3 regions of the Streptomyces sp. MB09-02B genome follow, and region 1 is predicted to be linked to each of the others. Evidence: riboswitches for the same ligand, from Rfam matches in the RefSeq annotation. Region 1 holds a riboswitch; each other region holds the start of a gene.

Region 1 (7,645 bases):
GCTCTGCCAGCCCCTGTCGTCGAGGCGAAAGAGAAGTTGGTGAACGATCGTCACCCGTCGGGGACCGCAACACCCCCGGCTCCGGCTTCTGAAGCCGACCCGGCGCACTACGCGTCGTACGGCCACCAGGAAGGCGGCTACGGCGACTTCACCACGTACGGCGAGTACCCCGCCACCGGTTTCGAAACCGGCTCCCACGCGAACACCGCGAACGCCACGGGCACCTTCGCGGTCGACCCCCTCTTCGGCGACATGCCGGGCAACGACAGCGGCACCGGCTCCTACGACGCCACCCAGTGGTCGACCGGCAGCCACCAGACGCTGAACTACGACCCGTACGCCGCGCAGCACCAGGCCGCGTACGACACGGGCAGTTACGACACGACGTCCTGGTCGTCCGGCTACGAACACCTCTCCCAGGTTCCGACGCAGCCGACGGGCCCCGACGCGAGCGGCCAGTGGGACGCGAGCGGCTGGCTGCAGGCCGAACAGTCCGACGACGCGGACCAGTTGGGGCAGGGCGACCAGACCCAGCAGTGGATCGGCACCCAGCACTTCGACACGGGCGCCTTCGACGCCACCCAGTGGAACAGCGACGGCACACCCGTCGGCGACGAGCACGATGGCAGCGCGGCCGAGTCGTACGAACACTCCGGCGGCGCCTCCGAGTCGTACGACGCGCACGACCACCCGCAGACCGTCATGGTGGACCTGTCGGCCGAGGCCACGGACTTCCACCAGCAGGCGACCGCCACCTTCGAGCAGATCGCCCCGTACGACCAGGACGAACACCCTTCGGCGGACGGCGAGTTCGAGACCGACGGCGCGGAACGTGCGGCACTCCTCGACGGCGAGGAGGAGGTCGCCACGGCGGCCACCCGGAGCGCGGGCCCCGGCCGGGCGGCCACCCGCGCGGCCTCACGGTCACGCCGGAAGGCTCCGGCCAAACGTTCCGCCCTGCTGACCGTGGCCGTTCCCTCGGCCTGTGTCATGGGGGTCGCCGGGATCGCGGCGGCCTCGGTCGGTGCCACGTCCGACGACACGGAGACGACGGCGTCGGTCAAGTCGGACGCCACCGCCGTGAAGCCGTCCACCGCCAACAACCAGCTCGACACCCAGCTGGAGAGCCTCTCCGCCGAGGCCGACGACTTCGCCGACCGGGCCAGCCGGACGCAGGAGCGCATCGACCTCAAGGCGCAGCAGGAGCTGGAGCAGAAGAAGGCCGCCGCCGAGGCGGCCCGCAAGGAGCGACTGCGGCCGAAGTTCGCGCTGCCGGTCGCCAAGCACGGGCTCAGCGCGTACTACGGACAGTCCGGCGTCAACTGGATGTCCCTGCACACCGGTATCGACTTCCCCGTCTCGTACGGCACTCCGGTGATGGCCGCGACGGACGGCACCGTGCACACCCAGTGGAACAGCGCCTACGGCAACATGGTCATCGTGACCGCCAAGGACGGCACCGAGACCTGGTACTGCCACCTCTCCACGTACAAGGTCGCCTCGGGTACGACCGTCAAGGCCGGCGACACCATCGCCTACTCGGGCAACTCGGGCAACTCGACCGGCCCGCACCTGCACTTCGAGGTCCATCCGGCGGGCGGCTCCGCCATCGACCCGCTGCCGTGGCTGCGCAGCCATGCATTGGACCCGACGTAACAGTCACCTCTCGCGGCGCCCCCGGCGGGCGCAGCACACAGACACGAAGAACGGGCCCCTGCTGCGAGCAGCAGGGGCCCGTGTCGTATGTGCGGCACGGGCCCGTCCGCTACAGCTTCTCCACCGGCGCGTACCGCAGCAGCAGCCGCTTCGGCTTGGTGTCGCCGAAGTCGATCGTCGCCTCCGCGTTCGCTCCCGACCCCCCGACGCCGACGACCGTGCCGAGGCCGAACTGGTCGTGGGTGACGCGGTCGCCCACGGCGAGGGAGACCACCGGCTTCTCGTCGCCGCGGCGGGTCGCGAAGCCGGACGCGCCGCGGGCCGAGGAACGGGAGCGGGAGGACGACAGCGAGGCCGCGATGCCGGCCGCCGGACCCGAGGACACGGGTGCGGAGGCGCCCGTGCGCTTCCACTCCAGGTGAGTGGCCGGGATCTCCTCCAGGAACCGGGACGGCGGGTTGTACGAGGGCTGGCCCCAGGCGCTGCGCAGCGTCGACCGGGTGAGGTAGAGCCGTTCACGGGCACGGGTGATACCCACGTACGCGAGGCGGCGCTCCTCCTCCAGTTCCTTGGTCTGGCCGAGGGCGCGCATGTGCGGGAAGACGCCGTCCTCCATGCCGGTGAGGAAGACCACCGGGAACTCCAGGCCCTTGGCGGTGTGGAGGGTCATGAGCGTGATGACGCCCGAGCCGTCCTCCTCCTCGTCGGGGATCTGGTCGGAGTCGGCGACCAGCGCCACCCGCTCCAGGAAGTCGGAGAGCCCGACGGTTGTCGTACCCGCCGCCTCACCCTCGGCCTCGCCCTCTCCGGCACCGGCTTCCTGTTCGAACTCCAGGGCGACGGCGGCGAGTTCCTGGAGGTTCTCGATACGCGTCTCGTCCTGGGGGTCGGTGGAGGCCTGCAACTCGGCCAGATACCCGGTGCGTTCGAGGACCGCTTCCAGGACCGTGGCCGGTCCGGCGCCGGACTCGACGACGGTCCGCAGGTCCTCCATCAGCGTGTTGAACCGCTTGACCGCGTTGGTCGACCGAGCCGCCATGCCGTACGCCTCGTCCACCCGCTTCAACGCCTGCGGGAAGCTGATCTTCTCCCGCTGGGAGAGGGCGTCGATCATCGCCTCGGCCCGGTCGCCGATACCGCGCTTGGGCACGTTGAGGATGCGGCGCAGCGGGACGGAGTCCTCCGGGTTCGCCAGGACCCGCAGATACGCGAGGACGTCCCGGACCTCCTTGCGCTCGTAGAAGCGGACGCCGCCGACGACCTTGTAGGGCAGGCCGACGCGGATGAACACCTCTTCGAAGACGCGGGACTGGGCGTTCGTCCGGTAGAAGACGGCGACGTCGCCGGCCTTCGCGTCGCCCGCGTCCGTGAGGCGGTCTATCTCGTCGGCGACGAACTGGGCCTCGTCGTGCTCGGTGTCGGCGACATAGCCGGTGATCTGCGCGCCCGCGCCCGCGTTGGTCCACAGGTTCTTCGGGCGGCGGGACTCGTTGCGCTCGATGACCGCGTTGGCCGCGCTCAGGATGGTCTGCGTGGAACGGTAGTTCTGCTCCAGCAGGATCGTGGTCGCGTTCGGGTAGTCCTCCTCGAACTGGAGGATGTTGCGGATGGTCGCGCCGCGGAAGGCGTAGATCGACTGGTCCGCGTCACCCACGACGCACAGCTCGGCCGGAGGCACGTCCCACTCGTTGGGCGGTACGTCGACCGGGTGCTCGGAGGTGCCGACCAGCTCTCTGACCAGGGCGTACTGGGCGTGGTTGGTGTCCTGGTACTCATCGACGAGGACATGACGGAAGCGACGGCGGTAGTGCTCGGCGACGTCCGGGAAGGCGCGCAGCAGATTGACCGTCGTCATGATCAGGTCGTCGAAGTCCAGCGCGTTCGCCTCGCGGAGGCGGGACTGGTAGAGCGCGTAGGCCTGGGCGAGGGTCTTCTCGAAGCCGTCGGCGGCCTGGGCGGCGAAGTCCTCCTCGTCGATCAGCTCGTTCTTCAGGTTCGAGATCTTGGCGCTGAAGGACTTGGGCGGGAAGCGCTTCGGGTCGAGGTCCAGATCACGGCAGACGAGCGCCATCAGCCGCTTGCTGTCGGCGGCGTCGTAGATCGAGAAGGAGGACGTGAAGCCGAGCTTCTTCGACTCGCGCCGCAGGATCCGGACGCACGCGCTGTGGAAGGTCATGACCCACATCGCGTGCGCGCGCGGGCCGACGAGCTGCTCGACGCGCTCCTTCATCTCACCGGCGGCCTTGTTGGTGAAGGTGATCGCGAGGATCTGGCCCGGGTGGACCTGCCGCTCGCCGAGCAGGTGGGCGATGCGGTGGGTGAGCACGCGGGTCTTGCCGGAACCCGCGCCGGCGACGATGAGCAGGGGGGATCCGGCGTGCACCACGGCCGCGCGCTGGTTCTCGTTCAGCCCGTCCAGGAGGGCCGCCGCGTCGATGGCCGGGCGCGGGGCGCCGCCCCGGTAGTACTCGTCCCGGTCCGGTGGCACGTCGAACTTCCCGCCGAACAGATCGTCCGGAAGCGGCTCCGGTACGTGGTCGTCCTCGGGCGGTGGCGGGGGCTCCTCCGCGTGGCCGCGGGGGGCCTGGAGGTCCGCCAGGAAGCTGTCGTCAAAGAGGCTGCTCATCGCTCTCCGAGTCTAGGCGCCCCCACTGACAGCGAGGGGCCGCCCCGGGAAGTCCACACCCGCCACTCAGCGCGCTCACCTCACGACGGTGAGCGATCGAGCGTACCGCCTGTCGCGCGAAAGAGGCTAAGGTCACGAAAACGTATCGGGCATATCGAACATCAACCTTCACACGGGCCACACGAGTTGGCTAGCTTCTTCTTTAGGTCGTACGACACAACCGGCGAACGTCGCCGGGCCGCACGGCCTCCGCCGAGTCCGGGTACGCCACTTGCGGCGCCGGAGCCGGGGACCCACCGACCTCTGGGGTGAATCGACCCGACCGCCGCTCGCGGCAAGGGTCGTAGGGCAAACCTTCCGAAGCTTGCGCCCGAACCCGACAGCTAACTCGGTAGGCGGACAACGGAAGGAGACGCCGCACCATGGCGCCGCACCGCAAGCCGCGTCCGACCGGCCGGACGCGCGCGGGCATACGCACCCCCGCTCTCGCCACGGCCGCCCTCACCTCCGTGGCCCTGCTCTCCCAGACGGCCACCGCCGCCCCCTCCGGCGACGACAGGCCGAGCCTGGAGGAGGTCGAGAAGAAGGTCGACGACCTCTACCGCCAGGCCGGGTCGGCGACCGAGAACTACAACGCGGCCAAGGAGAGGACGACCAAGCAGAAGAAGAAGGTCGACACCCTCCTCGACGACGTCGCCCAGCGCACGGAGAAACTCAACGAGGCGCGGGAGGAACTGGGTGCGTTCGCGGCGGCCCAGTACCGCACCGGTGCGGCCACCCCCGACCAGGCCTCGCTGCTCCTGGCGGACAACCCGCAGGACTACTTCGACCAGAACCAGCTGATGGACCGCTTGACGGACCGTCAGAAGCAAGCGGTCGACGCGTACGTCACCGAGCAGGCCGACGCGGCGGAGCAGCGCCGGACGGCGAGCGACAGCCTCGAGAAGCTCACCGAGTCGCAGAACGCCCTCAAGACGAGCAAGGCCAAGGTCCAGGCGAAGCTCGCCGAGGCCCGCGAACTGCTCTCCACCCTCACCGCCGAGGAGAAGGCCCGGCTCGCCGCGATCGAACAGCGCGAGCAGGAGGAGGCCGACCGCAAGGCGGAGGAGCTCGCGCGCCAGCAGGCGGCGCAGGCGAGCCAGGAGACCCAGAGCATCCAGGAGACCCCGACCGCCCAGGAGACCCAGGAGGCCCCGGGAGGGACCGCCGGCGGCACGGAGACGTCACCGGGCACCGCCGGGACCACCGCCCCGGTCGAGGACTCCACCTACGCGGCGAAGGCCACCAAGGCTCTGGCCTTCGCCCGCGCGCAGATCGGCAAGCCGTACGTCTGGGGCGCCACCGGACCCGGCTCCTACGACTGCTCCGGCCTCACCTTGGCCGCCTGGAAGGCCGCCGGCGTCGACCTCCCGCGCACCACCTACGACCAGGTCGCGGCGGGCACCACCGTCCCCCTCGCCGACGCCAAGCCGGGTGACCTCGTCTTCTTCTACGACAACATCGGCCACGTCGGCCTGTACATCGGCAACGGCATGATGATCCACGCCCCCAAGCCGGGCACGTACGTCCGCGAGGAGTCGGTCTTCTACGACGGCGAGTCCTCGATCCACAGCGTGGTGCGGCCGGCGTAGCCGGGATCGGCCGGGGCGGGCTCACGGACAGGGTTCGCCTCAGGTCCAGAGCACCGCGATGAAGACGTTCGCGGTGGTCAGCGCGCCCACCAGGGCGAAGAGCGGCTTCTCCACCGGCTCCTCGTCGCGCTTCACATAGACCAGGCCGAGGATCACGATCAGGAGGGCGAGCTTGATGCCGATCTTGATGTTGTTGACGGGCTGGTCGTCGGCCTGGTTGAGGCCGACGAGGAGGGCGCCTGTGACGAGCATGGTGAGGGCGCCGTGCAGCATGGCGGGGACGAAGCGCGCGGTGCCCTGACCCATGACCTTCAGCTGGGTGAGGAAACCACCCAGGAGGGAGGCGATGCCGATGATGTGGAGGGCGACGAGGATGTGGATGAGTACGTCCATGCGCGGAGCCTAATGAGGGGCCCGAGGCCCGCCGGGCACCGGGGCGGGCGCACAAGGGACCGCGAGCGGCACCCCCTGATGATCTTGCATATATGCGCTCCATAGCACCGAGACTCCCCCGGCCGGTCCGAAATCTCCGCATCGGTCATCGCACAGCGTGAAGTCGGCGGCGCCAGGGCCAGATCTCGGTCACATACGGTCACCTCGCAGTCGGTGCACGCCACTTCCGCACAACGCGTTACCGAGCCATCACCGTCAGGTTTAGCGTCCTCCCTCAGGTGACCGGCTCCCCACCGCCGCCCGGGCCAGGGGCGGCAGTCGGCCACCACCGCCGAGAAAGGTCCGGCGGCGCCCCGCTCCCCCTGTGCGGGCCGCCGCCGGACGCGTAACCGCTCCCCCCAAGCGGTCCGTACGGACAGACGATGTTCGTACTGCGGACGGCGGTCGTACGGAGAGGACGTGGACTCCACGTGGCAGCGCACCGCAAGCCCAGACAGCGCTCGCTCGGCGGCCATACGGCCCGCACGGCCGCGACGATCGCCCTCGCGGGCGCGGCGACCGCGACCGGTTTCGACGGCACCGGGCATGCCGACCCGCAGCTCTCACCCGAGCAGGTCAGGGCGAAGGTGGCCAAGCTGTACCAACAGGCCGAGGTCGCCACCGAGAAGTACAACGGCGCGAAGGAGAAGGCCGACAAGGCGCAGGAGAACCTCGAAGAACTGCGTGACCAGGCCGCCCGCCGCACCGAACGGCTCAACTCGGCCCGGGACGAACTCGGATCGCTGGCTGCGGCGCAGTACCGGGACGGCGGCATCGCCCCCTCCTGGCAGCTCGCTCTCTCCGCCGACCCCGACCAGTACCTGGACGGCGCCGCCCTCGCGGAACGCGTCGGCAGCCGGCACTCCGCGGACGTGGCGAGCGTGCAGAAGCAGCTGCTGGAGATCGAACGCCTGCGCGGAGCCGCCCGCGTGGAACTGGGCACGCTCAAGACCCGGCAGACGGAACTGAAACGGCACAAGAAAACCGTCACCTCCAAGCTGGCCGACGCCCGTCAGCTGCTCGGCCGACTCACCACCGAGGACCGCTCGCGCTTCGACACCCGCAGCGGCACCACGGGCCACGCCTCGCGCTCCTCCACCACGGCCCAGCGAGGCCTCACCGGCCCCGTCTCCCCCGCCTCCGCCACGACCGACGCGCCCAACTCCCGTGCCGCCGCGGCCGTCTCCTACGCCTACTCCAAGATCGGCAGCCCGTACGTCTGGGGCGCCACCGGCCCCAACGCCTTCGACTGCTCCGGCCTCACCCTGGCCGCCTACCGCGCCGCCGGCGTCTCCCTCCC
Region 2 (7,645 bases), on a different contig from region 1:
CCACCGGCTCGCTCTCCGTCAACGGCGAGGACGGCTTCCGGGACGGCTTCGCACCGCTGCTGCCCGACACGGCCGTACCGCTCGGCGATCTGGACGCGCTGGAAAGGGAGTTGCGGAAGGGCGACGTCGCCGCCCTCGTCGTCGAGCCCATCCAGGGCAAGGGCGTGCACGAGGCGCCGCCCGGCTATCTGCGCGCCGCCCAGGAACTGCTGCACCGGCACAAGGGGCTGCTGATCGTCGACGAGGTCCAGACCGGGCTCGGCCGCACCGGGGACTTCTACGCCTACCAGCACGAGGACGGCGTCGAACCGGACCTGGTCTGTGTGGCCAAGGCGCTCTCCGGCGGTTATGTCCCCGTCGGCGCGACCCTCGGCAAGGACTGGATCTTCAAGAAGGTCTACTCGTCGATGGACCGGGTCCTCGTCCACTCCGCGAGCTTCGGCTCCAACGCCCAGGCCATGGCCGCCGGGCTCGCCGTCCTCTCCGTCATGGAGAACGAGCAGATCGTGGCCCATGCCCGGGCGACGGGCGAGCTGCTGAAGAGCAGGCTCACGGCTCTGGTCGACAAGTACGAACTCCTCAGTGACGTGCGCGGCCGCGGCCTGATGATCGGCATCGAGTTCGGCAGGCCCAGGTCGCTCAAGCTCCGCAGCCGTTGGACCATGCTCCAGGCGGCCCGCAAGGGGCTCTTCGCCCAGATGGTCGTCGTACCGCTGCTGCGACGCCACCGCATCCTCACGCAGGTCTCGGGCGACCACCTGGAGGTGATCAAGCTGATCCCGCCGCTGATCATCGGGGAACGGGAGGTGGACCGGTTCGTCGCTGCCTTCACGGAGGTGATGGACGACGCGCACAGCGGGGGCGGACTGATGTGGGACTTCGGCAGGACACTGGTGAAGCAGGCGGTTGCCAACCGCTAGCCGGGGCGGTGTCGCTGCACTTCCGTGGCGCGGTCCGCAGAGCTCTGCCTCTGAGGCAGGCCTGTGGGTGGGCTTTGCCTCTGAGGCAAGAAATTTGCCGCAGAGGCAAAGCTGCGGCTGAATGGAGGGCATGAGCCCCTCCGAGGGTACGCACCCTCCCGAGCCGCCGGTCGACACGGAACTGCCCGTCGTCGCCCCGCAGTTGCGGGGCCTGCGCCGCCGGGCCGCCCTCACCCTGGAGGCCGCCGCCCGCGCCGCCGGGCTGTCACCCGCCCACCTCTCCCGGCTGGAGACCGGACAGCGCCAGCCCTCGCTGCCGATGCTGCTCGCGCTGGCCCGCGTCTACGGTACGACCGTCTCCGAACTGCTCGGCGAGACCGTCGCCGAACGGGACGCCGTGCTGCGGGCGTCCGACATGGAGCCCACCCGGGCCGGTGGCTGGACGTACTGGCAGGCGGGCGCGTCCGGGCGCGGGATGCAGGCGCTGCGCGTCCATGTGCCGCACGGCTCGCAGGGCGACATCGTGCGGGTCCATCCCGGCGAGGAGTGGCTGTACGTCCTCAAGGGGCGGCTGCGGCTGCGACTCGGGGACACCGCGCATCTGCTGGAGCCGGGGGACAGCGCGCACTTCGACTCGCTGACCCCGCACCGCATCGCCGCCGCCGACCACGACGGCGCCGACCTCCTGTTCGTCCACACCCTTCTGCAGAGCCCGACCGCCGCGCTGTGCCTCGGGCCGACCCCGTCCGGAGAGACGCCATGACCGACCTGGAAGAGAAGTTCCCCCGCGCCCTGTGGGTGCGGCTCATCATCTACATCGCGGTCGGCCATGTCTTCGCGGCGTTCATCTATCTGCTGTTCGAGGTGGGCGCCAACCAGTGACGCCCCGGCCGGGCCGGGCGTCGTGACGCCGCGGAGATACATCAGAAGGGCCCTAGTCCAGCAGGCGCTCGCGCAGGCGCTCCCGGGTGGCCGGGGTGAGCTTCAGGCCCTGCTCCAGGTAGGTGTCCACGTCCCCCCAGGTCTCCTCGACGGTGTCGAAGGCCGCCTGGAGATACTCGGCGCGGGCGTCGAAGAGCGGACTCAGCAGTTCCATGACCTCCGGGGTGTACGCGCTCGCCGCGCTGCTGCTGCGGTGCACCTTGTAGCGGCGGTGCTTGGCGTTCGACTCCAGGTAGTCCGCGACTATGGCCTCGCGCTCCACACCCAGGGCGAGCAGCGTGATGGCGACGGAGAGGCCCGCGCGGTCCTTGCCCGCAGCGCAGTGCATCAGCGCGGGCACGCTGTCCTCGGCCAGTGCGTGCAGTACCCGGGAGTGCTCGGCCGTGCGGTCCTTGATGATCCGCCGGTAGGAGGCGATCATCCGGCCCGCCGCCTTGCCGTCGTCCAGCAGCTCCCGCAGCTGGTCCAGATCGCCGTCGCGGACCAACTTCCAGAACTCGGCACCGTCCGCCGGGTCGCTCAGCGGCAGGTTCACATTGAGGACGCCGGGCAGCTCGACGTCCGGGCCCTCCAGCTTCTGGTCGGCCGCGTTACGGAAGTCGAAGACCGTGTGCAGGCCCAGGGAGGCCAGGAACGCGGCGTCCTCCTCGCTCGCGTGCGCCAGGTGGCCGCTGCGGAACAGCACCCCGTGACGCACCCGACGGCCGTCCACGGTCGGCAGACCGCCCACATCGCGGAAATTGCGCACGCCGGTCAGCTCGGGTTCGGTCGACGGGATCTGCTGCGTCACTGGGGCTCCCTCCCATACGGCCGTCCGCGTCGAGCGCCGACGGGCGCGCACTCGACATCGAGGCGCGCTCTCGACGATACGACATGGGTGCGTACGCCAATGAGTTGTCCACAGCCGGGTGCGGGAGCCCGGACGGGTTGTCCACAGGCTGCTCCGCCGACGGATCGGCGGTTGTCCACAGGCGCCGTCGGGCGCCCGCGGCGACCTGCCATGATGTTGCAGCCCGATCGCACCTGTTCGAATCTGTGGGGGCTTGATGTTGGAAATCGGAGCGGACGGCCGGACCTGGCTTCTCACCGGGCCCAGGAGCAGCTATGCCCTGCGGCTCACCGAGAACGACGAGCTGCTGCACCTGCACTGGGGTCCCCGGATCGCCCTCGCCGACGCCGAGGAGCTGGCCGCACGGCAGCGGCTGCCGTACTGGCCGTTCGAGGCCCCGGTCGACGGACACGAGGAGTACCCCGTCGAGGGCGGGCCCCGCTTCACCCGCCCCGCGCTCTCCGTGCGCACGGACGAGCGGCGCGGCACCGAGTGGACCTTCCGGGCGTACGAGGCCGACGGCGACGAGCTGCGGCTGCGGTTCGCCGACGGCGGACTGGGGATCACCCTGCACTACCGGATGCGCGACGACGTGGTCGAGCGCTGGGTGACCCTCCTCAACGAGGGACCTGCGGTGGAGCTGCTGCGCGCCGACTCGGCGACCTGGACGCTGCCGCGGCGCGAGGAGGAGACCTGGCGCCTCTCTCAGCTGCACGGGCGGTGGGCGGCCGAGTCCCGGCTCGTGCGCGCCGACCTCACCTACGGCGAGAAGGTCATCGGCAGCCGTCGCGGACACACCGGGCACCAGCACCTGCCCTGGGTCGCCCTCGACACGGACGCCACCGAGGAGCGCGGCGAGGTCTACGGCTGCGCCCTGGGCTGGTCGGGTTCCTGGCGGATCGCGGTGGCCCAACTCCCGGACGCGCGCGTACAGATCACCGGGGGCGCCGGCTACGACGAGTCCGGACTGCTGAGGCTGGAGACGGGTGGGACGTTCACCACGCCTGTCTTCGCCGGCCTGTGGAGCGATGGTGGCCTCGGCGGGGCGAGCCGCGCCTGGCACGCGTACCAGAGGGCGTACGTCATCCCGGACGCGGACCAGGACCGGCCGGTGCTCTTCAACTCCTGGGAGGCCACCGAGTTCGACATCTCCGAGGAGCAGCAGGGGGCCCTCGCGCGGCGGGCGGCGGCCATCGGGGTCGAGCTGTTCGTGGTGGACGACGGCTGGTTCGGGGCGCGGACCAGCGACCGGGCCGGCCTCGGCGACTGGACGCCCAACCCGGACCGTTTCCCGAAGGGGCTCGGGCCGCTCGCCGACTATGTGCACGCCCTGGGGATGCAGTTCGGCATCTGGGTCGAGCCGGAAATGGTCAATCCGGACAGTGAGCTGTACCGGGCGCACCCCGAATGGGCACAGTTTCAAACGGGGCGGAAGCGGACGGAACTGCGCAATCAGCTCGTGCTCAATCTCGCGCGCGAGGATGTCCAGGAATACCTCTGGCAGCGGCTCGACACCCTCCTGTCCAGCGCCCCGATCGATTATGTGAAGTGGGACTTCAACCGCTGCTTCACCGACGCCGGCTGGCCCGGTGAGCCCTATCCGCAGAAGCTGTGGGTCGAGCACGTGCACGCCTTCTACGCCCTGCTGGACCGGCTGCGGGCCGCGCACCCCGGGGTCGCGTTCGAGTCGTGCTCGGGTGGTGGCGGCCGAGTGGACCTCGGGGTCATGGCGCGGACGGACCAGGTGTGGACCTCCGACAACACCGACCCGCTCGACCGGCTCGCCATCCAACACGGCTTCAGTCAGATCCATCCGGCCCGGAGCATGGCGGCGTGGGTCACCGACAGCCCGAACAACCAGCTCAACGGGCGGGTCAGCTCGCTGCGGTTCCGGTTCGTCAGTGCCATGGCCGGCGTGCTCGGCGTGGGCGGCGACCTCACCGAGTGGAGCGAGGAGGAGCTTGCCGAGGCCCGGGAGTGGGTGGAGCTGTACAAGGAGATCCGGCCGGTCGTGCAGCGCGGCGACCTGTACCGGCTGCGGCCGCCGACGGGAGGGCTGAGCGCCGTGCAGTACGTCCACGGTGACGAGGTCGTCGTCCTCGCCTGGCTCCAGGCCCAGCACTACGGAGAGCCGCTCGCCCCGCTCCGGCTGCGCGGGCTGGATCCGACGGAGTCGTATGAGTGCCGCGAAACGGGCGAAACGTACCGAGGTGCCGTGCTGGCGCATCACGGATTGCCGACGCGGCTACGTGGCGACTTCGATGCGGCAATTATCCGTCTGCGACGCACTTGAGTGATCTGTCCGAAATGAAGCAATAATTCCAACAAGCCCTGGAATAAAGCCTACTGGGCCGTAGGGGCGTGAGCAGCGTCATATTCGTGACGTTCCGTTGCCGTCATGTCCACGTAATTCGCGCTGATTTCCAGGGAGGTTGGAATACGCGCTAGACCAGTCTTTTACGGAGCGTGATGGTGAATTGAGGTAAGGATCAGGGTGCAAGACGCACAGGAAGTCCCAATGGTTGTCTCTGTGGGCACAAGTCGCTTACGTTCGGCGTCAATCCGGACGGACGCCCAATCCTGCCGCCGACCGGAGCCGCGTACCGACCCGATCCACGGCAGGAGCGGGGGACCCACAGGAACCACCGCCTGTTCCGGTCTCCGGAACGGCTAGGGGTAAAGCCGTGCACCAGCACGGCCGGACATCTCCAGTCCGCACCCGACAGCTCACCTCGCAGGCGCCGGAGAGGAATTCGCCATGCCCGCGAAGGGTAAGCACCGCCGTCCGAAGTCCCAGCGCTTCACCCGCTCGATAGCCGCCGCCGGGACCGGTGGCGCGGCGCTCGCGCTGCCGCTGATCGGAGCCGCCGGCGCCCACGCCGCGACCCCGAGCGCCACCGTTTCCGGTGTCTCCGAGAAGGCGACCACGATCGCCGCCGAGAAGGCGGCGGCCGAGGCGGGCGCCCGGATCGAGCAGGCCGAGAAGGCCGCTCAGGCGGAGAAGACCGCCGGCAAGAAGGCGGCTCCCAAGACCTACTCGGTCAAGGTCGGCGACTACCTCGCGAAGATCGCGGACGAGCAGGACGTCGAGGGTGGCTGGAAGCGGCTGTACTCGGACAACCGTGCGGCGATCGGCTCCGACCCCTCGCTCATCCACCCGGGGCTGAAGCTGTCCATCGGTGAGAGGGCCGCGTCGAGCGAGACGTCGCGCTCCTCGTCCAAGCCGCAGCTGTCGCAGTCCTCGAAGCCCGCCGAGTCTTCCACGCCGTCCCAGCCCTCGAAGCCCTCCGGTTCCGCGAAGCAGGAGTCGAAGGACACCCAGGCGTCTACCTCCACGGCGAGCGGCCAGTCCTCGTCGTCCAACGCCTCCGGCTTCAGCCGGCCCATCCTGAGCGGGACCGTCGGTACCGCGTACAAGACCGCCGGCAGCATGTGGTCCAGCGGTTACCACACGGGCGTCGACTTCGTGGCCCCGACCGGGACCAGCCTCAAGGCCGTGGGCGCGGGCACCGTCGTCTCGGCCGGCTGGGGCGGCGCGTACGGCAACCAGGTCGTCGTCAAGCTCGCCGACGGCTACTACGCCCAGTACGCGCACCTGTCCTCGATCTCCGTCTCCGCCGGTCAGTCCGTGAGCGGCGGCCAGCAGATAGGCCTCTCGGGCGCGACCGGCAACGTCACCGGACCGCACCTCCACTTCGAGATCCGCACCAGCCCCAACTACGGCGCGGACATCGACCCGCTGGCGTACCTCCGCTCGAAGGGCGTCGGCATCTGATCCACGCCGCCGCACCCGTCGAAGGCCGGACCCCACCATGACCGGGGGTCCGGCCTTCGACGTTTTCCGGAAAGCAGGCGGGCGGACCAGGGCCAGGACCAGGACCAGGACAGGGCCAGGACCGGCACCGGGGATTGGGCGGGTGTGGGTGGGGGCGGGCCGTGGTGACTTCGTGATCACCGCGTTGCGGTCGTGTGGCATGGCTGATCGACGTCTCGACAGACGTGCGGGCGCGAGGCCACAGTGATCCCTGCAAGCGCTTTCTGCACCATGGACCCCTACGGCCCTACTGCCCCTACTGCGCCTACCGCCCCTTCTGCACAAGGAGCGCCGGCGCGTGCCGCACGTCACCGAGAACAAGGAGCGTCGTATGACCACCCGTAGAGCGTTCGGAGCGCTCGCCGCCGGTGCCGCCCTCGCGGCCGTCGCCCCGGCGGGAACCGCGTCCGCCCGTACGCCCCGGCGGCGCGGCCGGCTGATCGCCGCCGACGACTTTCGGCACGGACTCGGGCAGTGGGCCGCGGAGTTGGAGCGGGGCGGGACGGTCACGGCCTCGCGCGGTGTGCTGGAGGTCGACGTACCGGCCGGGGCCACGCTCTGGTTCAGGCGCGAGCTGGCAGGGCCGTACGTCATCGCGTACACGGCCACACCGGTATCGGCGGGCGGGGTCAACGACCGGGTGTCCGATCTGAACAACTTCTGGAACGCCGTCGACGTGCGCTCGCCCGATGACCTCTTCGCCACCCCGCGAGGGGGCGCGCTCGCCGAGTACGACCATCTGAAGACGTACTACGTCGGGTACGGGGCCAACACCAACACGACGACGCGCATGCGGCGCTACGTGGGTGAGGCGGGGGTGCGGCCGTTGCTCTACGACTACACCGAGCCGCTGCTCGTCGCGAACGAGCCGCATCGCGTGCGGATCGTCTCGGACGGGTCGAAGGTCCAGTGGTGGAACAACGACCGGCTCGTGTTCGACCACCGTGATCCCGAGCCGTACACGCGGGGGCACTTCGCCTTCCGGACCACCTGGAGCCACTTCCGCATCGAGGACTTCCGGGTGTGGAGGCTCCACTGACGGGGCCTGGCTATTCCGGATTGACCAACACTTGACACGTGGTCTATCTCACCGTCCGTCAAGCCCTTATTACGGTCGCGTAGGTCACACGCGAAGGTGAA
Region 3 (7,645 bases), on a different contig from region 1:
TACCCACCGCCTACTACGAGGATCCTGGGACGCTCCGTGGTGCTCATGCCATCGAGTATGTACCCGCCATACGGGGGTCGCTCGTGCGCCCCTTCACAAGCTTCCCCGCGCCCTCTGCTACACTGCGCGACCCCTTTGACCGACCCCTCGGCCCACCAGGGGACCAGCCGGGGGGTTTGACCGTTGTCAAGGCCGCGTGAACTGCCGTTCCGGCCTCTCGGGGGCCCTGGACCACCCTTCGGTTTCACACGGACGAGACCCCCGCGAAACCCCTTCGGGGACGCCCTGTTGACCCCCTGGGCCTCCGGAACGCTCTGCGGAGCCTCAAAACATCGCTCAACAGGGGCGATTCTCTTGTGAAGAACTTCACGAAGTTTCTCGGCGCCGGGTCGACGAGAGGTGCCGGAGCACCCCTCGGACGCGCTCATACGTTATCCGAACAGCTCAGGCGAGGCTACCGGCGAGTAGTAAACACCCGCTCACAAGCGCCTGCGGGCCGCCGGGAGGAACCCGGCGGCCACCCGCGACCTACGCCACTGACCAGGCGATGCCGTCCAGAATGTCGTGTTCGCTCACCACGACCTCCGTCGCCCCGATCCGCTCCATGATCGACAGCAGGACGAGGGCGCCCGCCGCGATCACGTCCACCCGGCCGGGATGCATGGAGGGAACGGCCTCCCGCTCGGCGTGCGTGGACCGCAGCAGCCACTCGGTGATCTCCCGGACCCGGTCGTACGGGATCCGGGAGTGGTGGATGGCCGCCGAGTCGTACGCGGGCAGGTCCTGGGCGATCGCGGACAGGGTGGTGACCGAACCGGCCAGCCCGACCAGGGTGTGCGCCTCGCGCAGCGGCACGTCGCGCTCGGCGAGGTCGAGGGCGGCCTCGATGTCGGCGCGGATCGCGGCGATCTGCTCCGGCCCGGGCGGGTCGACGACCACCCCGTCCCGGACGAGGTGCCGCTCGGTCAGCCGTACACAGCCGATGTCCACGGAGCGGGCGCCGCGCACCTGGTCGTCGCCGACGACGAACTCGGTGGAGCCGCCGCCGATGTCCACGACCAGGTACGGCCTGATGAGGTCGGTGCGGCCGGTCAGCTCCTTGGTGGCACCGGTGAAGGAGAACTCGGCCTCGCGGTCGCCGGAGATCACCTCGGGCTCGACGCCGAGGATGTCGAACACCCCGCGCACGAACTCGTCCCGGTTCTCGGCGTCCCGGGAGGCGGAGGTGGCGACGAAACGGATCCGCTCGGCGCCCAGTTCCTTGATGACGGCCGCGTACTCGCGGCAGGCCGCGAAGGTCCGCTCCAGCGCCTCGGGGGCCAGCCGGCCCGTGCGGTCGACGCCCTGGCCCAGCCGCACGATGATCATCCGCCGGTCCAGCTCGACGAGTTCACCGGTGGCCGGGTCGCAGTCGGCGACGAGGAGCCGGATGGAGTTCGTGCCGCAGTCGACGGCGGCGACCCGGGTCACTGGTCGTCCCCCTCGGGAAGCGTGACGCACGGCCCCTTGGCCCACCACTCCGGCAGCATCGCGATCGCCTCGTCGCCCAGCGGGTTGACGCCGGGACCGGCGGCCAGCGAGTGGCCGACGAGGACGTGCAGGCACTTCACCCGGTCCGGCATGCCGCCCGCGCTGGGGAAGCCCTCCAGGACCTCGATCTCGTCACGGCGGGCGATGTAGTCCTCGTGCGCGGCCCGGTAGGCGGCGGCCAGTTCGGGGTCGGTCGCCAGCCGCTCCGTCATCTCCTTCATCACGCCGTTCGCCTCCAGCGTGCCGATCGCGGAGGCCGCGCGCGGGCACGTCAGGTAGTACGTCGTGGGGAAAGGCGTCCCGTCCGGCAGGCGCGGCGCCGTCTCGACGACATCGGGCTGTCCGCAGGGGCAGCGGTGCGCGATGGCGCGCAGCCCGCGCGGCGGGCGCCCGAGCTGCTGCTGGAAGGCCTCGACGTCGGCGTCGGTCGGCTCGGTGCGCGGGGTGGGCGGCGGAGGGGTCTGCATAACCTGCTACTCAAGTCCTCGGTGTGGCTCATCGGTTGACGGTCACGAAGGTGGCCGTTCAGCTGTCGGCGGCGTCGGCCTTGTCGACCCCGTCCCAGACATTGGTGTACCAGGGACGGTCGGCCGCCCCCTGGGTCGTACGGGACTGCTTCGCCGCGTCCGGGTCGACCATCGTGTAGCCGGTCTCGCCCGGCATCACATAGTGCAGCCGCTCCCGGATGCGCTGCTCGGCGTACGCGTCGTCCTGCCAGCGCGCCTTGAGGTCGCGCAGCTCCTCGACGCGCTCGCGCGCCTCCTCGCGCTCCCGCTGCATGTCGGCGATCTCGGCGCGCTGGGAGACGTACTGCCTTATGGGATAGGCGAGCGCCACGATCATCGAGCAGAGGACGAGGGCGAGCAGCGCGGCCCGGCCGGTCAGCCGGGAGCGGCGGGCCTGGCGCTTGGTCTGGGAGCGGTAGACCCGGGCGGCCGTCTGCTCTCCGAGCACCTTCAGCCGCGTCGCGGTGGAGAAACGGTCCCGGTCCCGGTCCTTCACGGCCATGTCCCGCTTCCCCTTCCGCTTCTGCCTGTCTCCCGCGCGCACGCGCGTACGTCCCCGCACACGGTACGGGACCGGTACGGGGACGTACGACTGGCTAAGCCTTAACCCTGTACGGGTCAGCCCTTGAAGCGGGGGAAGGCCGAGCGGCCGGCGTAGACCGCGGCGTCGTCGAGGATCTCCTCGATGCGCAGCAGCTGGTTGTACTTGGCGACGCGGTCCGAGCGGGCCGGGGCGCCGGTCTTGATCTGACCGCAGTTCACGGCGACGGCGAGGTCGGCGATGGTGACGTCCTCGGTCTCGCCGGAGCGGTGGGACATCATGCACTTGAAGCCGTTGCGCTGGGCCAGCTCGACGGCGTCCAGGGTCTCGGTCAGCGAACCGATCTGGTTGACCTTGACCAGCAGGGCGTTGGCGGAGCCCTCCTCGATGCCGCGGGCGAGACGCTCGGGGTTGGTGACGAAGAGGTCGTCGCCGACGATCTGGACCTTGTCGCCCAGCTTCTCGGTGATGGTGTTCCAGCCCGCCCAGTCGTCCTCGAACAGCGGGTCCTCGATGGAGACGAGCGGGTACGACGCGACGAGGTCGGCGTAGTACTCCGTCATCTCGGCGGCGGAGCGCTCCTTGCCCTCGAAGGTGTAGACGCCGTCCTTGTAGAACTCGGAGGCGGCGACGTCGAGGGCGAGGGCGATCTGCTCGCCGGGGGTGTAACCGGCCTCCTTGATGGCCTCCAGGATGAGGTCCAGGGCGGCGCGGTTGGACTCCAGGTTCGGGGCGAAGCCGCCCTCGTCGCCGAGGCCGGTGGACAGGCCCTTGGTCTTCAGCACCTTCTTGAGGGTGTGGTAGACCTCGGCGCCCCAGCGCAGGGCCTCGGAGAAGGACTCCGCGCCGATGGGGGCGATCATGAACTCCTGGATGTCCACGTTGGAGTCGGCGTGCGAGCCGCCGTTCAGGATGTTCATCATCGGAACGGGCAGCAGGTGCGCGTTCGGGCCGCCCAGGTAGCGGAAGAGCGGGAGGTCGCTGGCCTCGGAGGCGGCGTGGGCGACGGCGAGGGAGACGCCGAGGATGGCGTTGGCGCCGAGGGAGCCCTTGTTGTCGGTGGCGTCCAGGTCGAACATCGCCTGGTCGATGAGGCGCTGCTCGGTGGCGTCGTAGCCGACGAGCTCCGGGCCGATCTGCTCGATCACGGCGAGGACGGCCTTCTCGACGCCCTTGCCGAGGTAGCGGTTGGGGTCGCCGTCACGCAGCTCGATGGCTTCGAAGGCACCGGTGGAGGCGCCGGACGGAACGGCGGCACGACCCGTGCTGCCGTCGTCGAGGCCGACCTCGACCTCGACGGTGGGGTTGCCTCGTGAGTCGAGGATTTCCCGGGCTACGACGACGTCGATGGACGGCACGAGCATCTCCTTCATGGGATGTGACGCGGAAGTGCGGGGCCCGCGGGCCTTGCGACTAGAGCCTAACCGCCCCGGGCTCGTCGGCAGCCGACCGACCGTCCCGTGGACAGAGAGACCGTACCCATTGTTCCAGCGCGGAACAAAGGGGGGCGGGCCAGAAAGTGAACAGAAGGAAGAGAAGGAAGAGGCGGGCATGAAAAACCCCGCCCCGGTGCGTACGGGGGAATGCGCACCGGAGCGGGGAGCCCGTGGGGACGGGGGGACGGCCCTCACGAGGTCTTCACTATGGAGGACACGGATGTGAGCGGGCTGTGGTTCAGCTGGGAAGCGGCCCGAATTTCTCGGCCCAGCCGAACCCGCCCCGCCTGCCCGGCCGTGGGGGCGGCCGTGGGGCGGCAGGCGCGTGGTGGCCGTCGCCGGCGCCGGGGGTCAGCTCAGGTGGAGCTGCTGGCCCGGGTAGATGAAGTCGGCGTCGTCGATGATGTCCTTGTTCAGCTCGAAGAGCTTCTCCCAGCCACCCTTGACGTTCTTCTTCTCGGCGATGGCGCTGAGGGTGTCGCCGCTGACGACCTTGTACTCGCCGTCGCCCTTCTTGACCTTCTTGCCGGTCGGGGTCTCGACGGTGGCACGCTCGGAGGAGCGGGAGGCGCGGGTGTCCTCGGTGCTCTTCTTGGTGCTCTCCTGGGTGTTCTGCTGCGCGGAGCCGGAGTTCGAGGAGCCGGAGGAGGCGGCGGCGCCGTCGTACGCGGCACCGGACAGGCCCTTGCCGCAGACCGGCCAGGCACCCTTGCCCTGGCCCGCGAGGACCTTCTCGGCGATCTCGATCTGCTGCGCCTTGGTGGCCTGGTCGGCGGTGGAGGCGTACTTCGTGCCGCCGTAGCCGGCCCAGGTGGAGGCCGAGAACTGCAGGCCGCCGTAGTAGCCGTTGCCGGTGTTGATGGACCAGTTGCCGCCGGACTCGCACTGGGCGACGGTGTCCCACTCGGAGGCGGTGGCGGCGGAGGCGCTGCCGGCGGCCATCAGCGGGGCGGCGACCGCCGCGGCGCCGGTGACACCGGCGACGGCGATGGCGCGAGCGGCCTTGGACGGACGACGGTGCTTGCCCTTGCTGGAAAACAGCATGGAGAGATCCCCTCACCGACGCCTGCGAGGTGAGCTGTCGGGTTCGGGCCGGTTGAGTTGCCCGGCCGCGCCCGCTCGCCTCTCGGCTCACGTCGCGCGGCTTCACCCCGAGCCGGTTCCGGACGTGCGCCCCCGAAGGGCCGCAACCACCGGACCCGGCACTTACCTTGGGTCCCCCGCTCCTGCCTACGGCGCTTGACGCGACGACTGTTCCTTGCGGCCGTTGGCAGGATTCGGCGTACCGACCGCAGGGGCCCGCTGTGGCGAGCGGTCACGACCGTAAACACGTGATTGCCCGAATTTCAAAGACGATCAGGGGGTCTGTGATTCATCTCCCACGGAGATCAAAACGGGCATTCAGGGGCGAACAGTGACCCGAACTCTCGCTACTTTTCGCCCGTTTCGGCACCGACTTCGAGGGTCTGACCGGGAAGGATAAGGTCCGGGTCAGTTCCGACCGTGCTCTCGTTCTCGGCGTACAGCTCGCGCCACCCGCCGGTCAGGTCCAGCGAGTTGGCGATCCGCGTCAGGCTGTCGCCCGCGCGGACGGTGTACGCGCCGTCCACGGCCTCCCGGGCCGCGTCGCCGCCACGGGAGGCGTGACGGCCGGAGGGGGTGGAGTCGGCGGCGCGGGAGCCCTCGGCCGCGTCCGTGCCGCCCTCCGCCTCGGCTGCGGCGCCCTCGTCGGCACTGGCGCCGCGATGGCGACCCGTGCCGCTCTCGCTCTCGTCGACCGAAGAGTCATCACTCTGTGGCGACTTGTCCGATTTTGCGCCCTCGGGGTCCGCGGAGCCGTCCGAGTCGGAGCCGGCACCCGTGCCGGCCTTGGCCTTATTGGACCCTTCTGCGGCATCGGAGGTCGAGTCACCCGACGCGCCGGAGTCGACCGAGTCGACGGACTTGGCCGAGTCGGTCTCGTCGGCATCACCGACATCACCGGTCTTATCAGCCTTATCGGCCGAAGTGGATGAATCAGACGAATCTGACGAACTCGAAGCATCGGAAGAATCAGATGAATTGCCCGACTTCGTCGAGTCATCCGCGATGCCCGTGTTCACGTCGGCCGAACCGGAGTCGCCGCCAAGGTTGTGGAGCAGGCCGCAGGTGGCCCATACGCCGACGCCCTGGTCGGCGAGCACCTTCTCGGCGACGGCTATCTGCTGCGAACGGCTGGCCTGGTCGGCGCTCGTCGCGTAGTCGAGGCCTCCGTACTTCTCCCAGTTCGCCTGGGTGAGCTGGAGGCCGCCGTAGCGTCCGTTCCCGGTGTCCGCGCTCCAGAAGCCACCGCTCTCGCACTCCGCCACCTGGTCCCAGGTGGTTCCGTCGGCCGCGCTCGCGCCGGTGGCGCCGAGCAGGGGGATCGCGATGGCCGAGCCGGTCACTCCGGCCGCGACGAGGAGGGCGGGTGCCTGACGGGGGCGACGGTGACGACCGTTCCCGGAGAGCATGCGGTTGCCTTTCACACGACAGCAGTGACCCGTGCGAAGGGTGTGGGGTGACCCCTTCGCACTGACGTGTGAACGTAGCGGCAGTCGATCAGTTGTCACAAGTTAATGCAGCGCGGATCACGTGAAGATCACGGACTTGAGGGAGTGTCACTTTCCTACGCGGAATGCGGTAGTGCTACGGGCTGCCCGGGTACTACTACGTACCGTTCACGAGCCGCCTTCGGATCGCCCACGCGGGGTGAATTCCACCGGAAGCGTGCGCAATCCCCGCATGATGAGCCCTCCCCGCCATCTCAAATCCGTTGATTCCACCGCGAGTCGAAGGTCGGGGAGACGGGTGAGGAGCGTCGCCAGCGCGGTCTGGCCTTCGAGGCGGGCGAGGGGGGCGCCGAGACAGTAGTGGATGCCGTGGCCGTAGCCGAGGTGTTGGTTGTCACGGCGGGAGAGGTCGAGGGTGTCGGGGTCCGCGAAGCGGGCCGGGTCGCGGTCGGCCGCCGCGAGGACGACGAGGACGGGGTCGCCGGCGGCGATGTCCTGCCCGCCGAGGGTGAGGGGCTCGGTCGCGAAGCGCCAGGTGGCGAGTTCGACGGGGCCGTCGTAGCGCAAAAGTTCCTCGACGCCGGTTTCGAGCAGCGCGGTCTCCCCCGCGGCGAGGGAGTCCTGGAGGCGGGTGCGTTGCTCGGGGTGGGTGAGCAGGGCGTAGGTGCCGTTCCCGATGAGGTTGACGGTCGTCTCGAACCCGGCGAAGAGCAGGATGAACGCCATCGCCGAGGCCTCGTTCTCGGTGAGGTGCTCGCCGTGGTCGGAGGCCCGGATGAGGCCGGAGATGAGGTCCTCGCCGGGGGCGGCGTGCTCGGTGAGACCTTCCCGCTTGCGGTGGATGAGGTCGGCGAGGTAGCCGCGCATCTTCTTGACCGAGCGCGCGACACCGCCCCTCGGGCCGCCGCCGTGCCGGATCATCATGCCCGCCCAGTCCCGGAAGTCGTCCTGGTCCTCGCGGGGGACGCCGAGCAGGTCGCAGATGGCGTAGATGGGGAGGGGGAAGGCGAAGTCGTGGATGAGGTCGGCCTCGCCCGTCTCCGCGAAGCGGTCGATGAGCTGATCGGTCAACTCCTGGACCCGGGGGGCGAACTCGGCGAC

The links. Region 1 has a riboswitch for cyclic di-AMP ahead of P1P70_RS17840 (NlpC/P60 family protein). Riboswitches for the same ligand answer to the same signal wherever they lie in the genome.
Region 2: linked by a shared signal. The riboswitch ahead of P1P70_RS05620 (M23 family metallopeptidase) and the one ahead of P1P70_RS17840 (NlpC/P60 family protein) in region 1 are both predicted to bind cyclic di-AMP.
Region 3: linked by a shared signal. The riboswitch ahead of P1P70_RS26935 (transglycosylase family protein) and the one ahead of P1P70_RS17840 (NlpC/P60 family protein) in region 1 are both predicted to bind cyclic di-AMP.

What each region holds. Positions count from the first base shown of each region.
Region 1 covers NZ_JARGEE010000111.1:15,122-22,766, forward strand. Annotated here, with positions in the region: gene P1P70_RS17830 (M23 family metallopeptidase) at 40-1,656, shown strand; gene pcrA (DNA helicase PcrA) at 1,766-4,282, opposite strand; cyclic di-AMP (ydaO/yuaA leader) riboswitch at 4,538-4,696, shown strand; gene P1P70_RS17840 (NlpC/P60 family protein) at 4,705-5,913, shown strand; gene P1P70_RS17845 (hypothetical protein) at 5,953-6,306, opposite strand; gene P1P70_RS17850 (NlpC/P60 family protein) at 6,777-7,645, shown strand, end outside.
Region 2 covers NZ_JARGEE010000021.1:30,054-37,698, forward strand. Annotated here, with positions in the region: gene P1P70_RS05595 (aspartate aminotransferase family protein) at 1-920, shown strand, start outside; gene P1P70_RS05600 (XRE family transcriptional regulator) at 1,051-1,683, shown strand; gene P1P70_RS05605 (DUF6126 family protein) at 1,680-1,802, shown strand; gene P1P70_RS05610 (tyrosine-protein phosphatase) at 1,855-2,652, opposite strand; gene P1P70_RS05615 (alpha-galactosidase) at 2,909-4,984, shown strand; cyclic di-AMP (ydaO/yuaA leader) riboswitch at 5,287-5,445, shown strand; gene P1P70_RS05620 (M23 family metallopeptidase) at 5,450-6,466, shown strand; gene P1P70_RS05625 (DUF6250 domain-containing protein) at 6,837-7,544, shown strand.
Region 3 covers NZ_JARGEE010000220.1:7,265-14,909, forward strand. Annotated here, with positions in the region: gene P1P70_RS26910 (NAD(P)/FAD-dependent oxidoreductase) at 1-47, opposite strand, end outside; gene P1P70_RS26915 (Ppx/GppA phosphatase family protein) at 529-1,470, opposite strand; gene P1P70_RS26920 (DUF501 domain-containing protein) at 1,467-1,997, opposite strand; gene P1P70_RS26925 (septum formation initiator family protein) at 2,056-2,538, opposite strand; gene eno (phosphopyruvate hydratase) at 2,655-3,935, opposite strand; gene P1P70_RS26935 (transglycosylase family protein) at 4,365-5,057, opposite strand; cyclic di-AMP (ydaO/yuaA leader) riboswitch at 5,062-5,261, opposite strand; gene P1P70_RS26940 (transglycosylase family protein) at 5,444-6,505, opposite strand; partial or broken gene P1P70_RS26945 (cytochrome P450 family protein) at 6,713-7,645, opposite strand, start outside.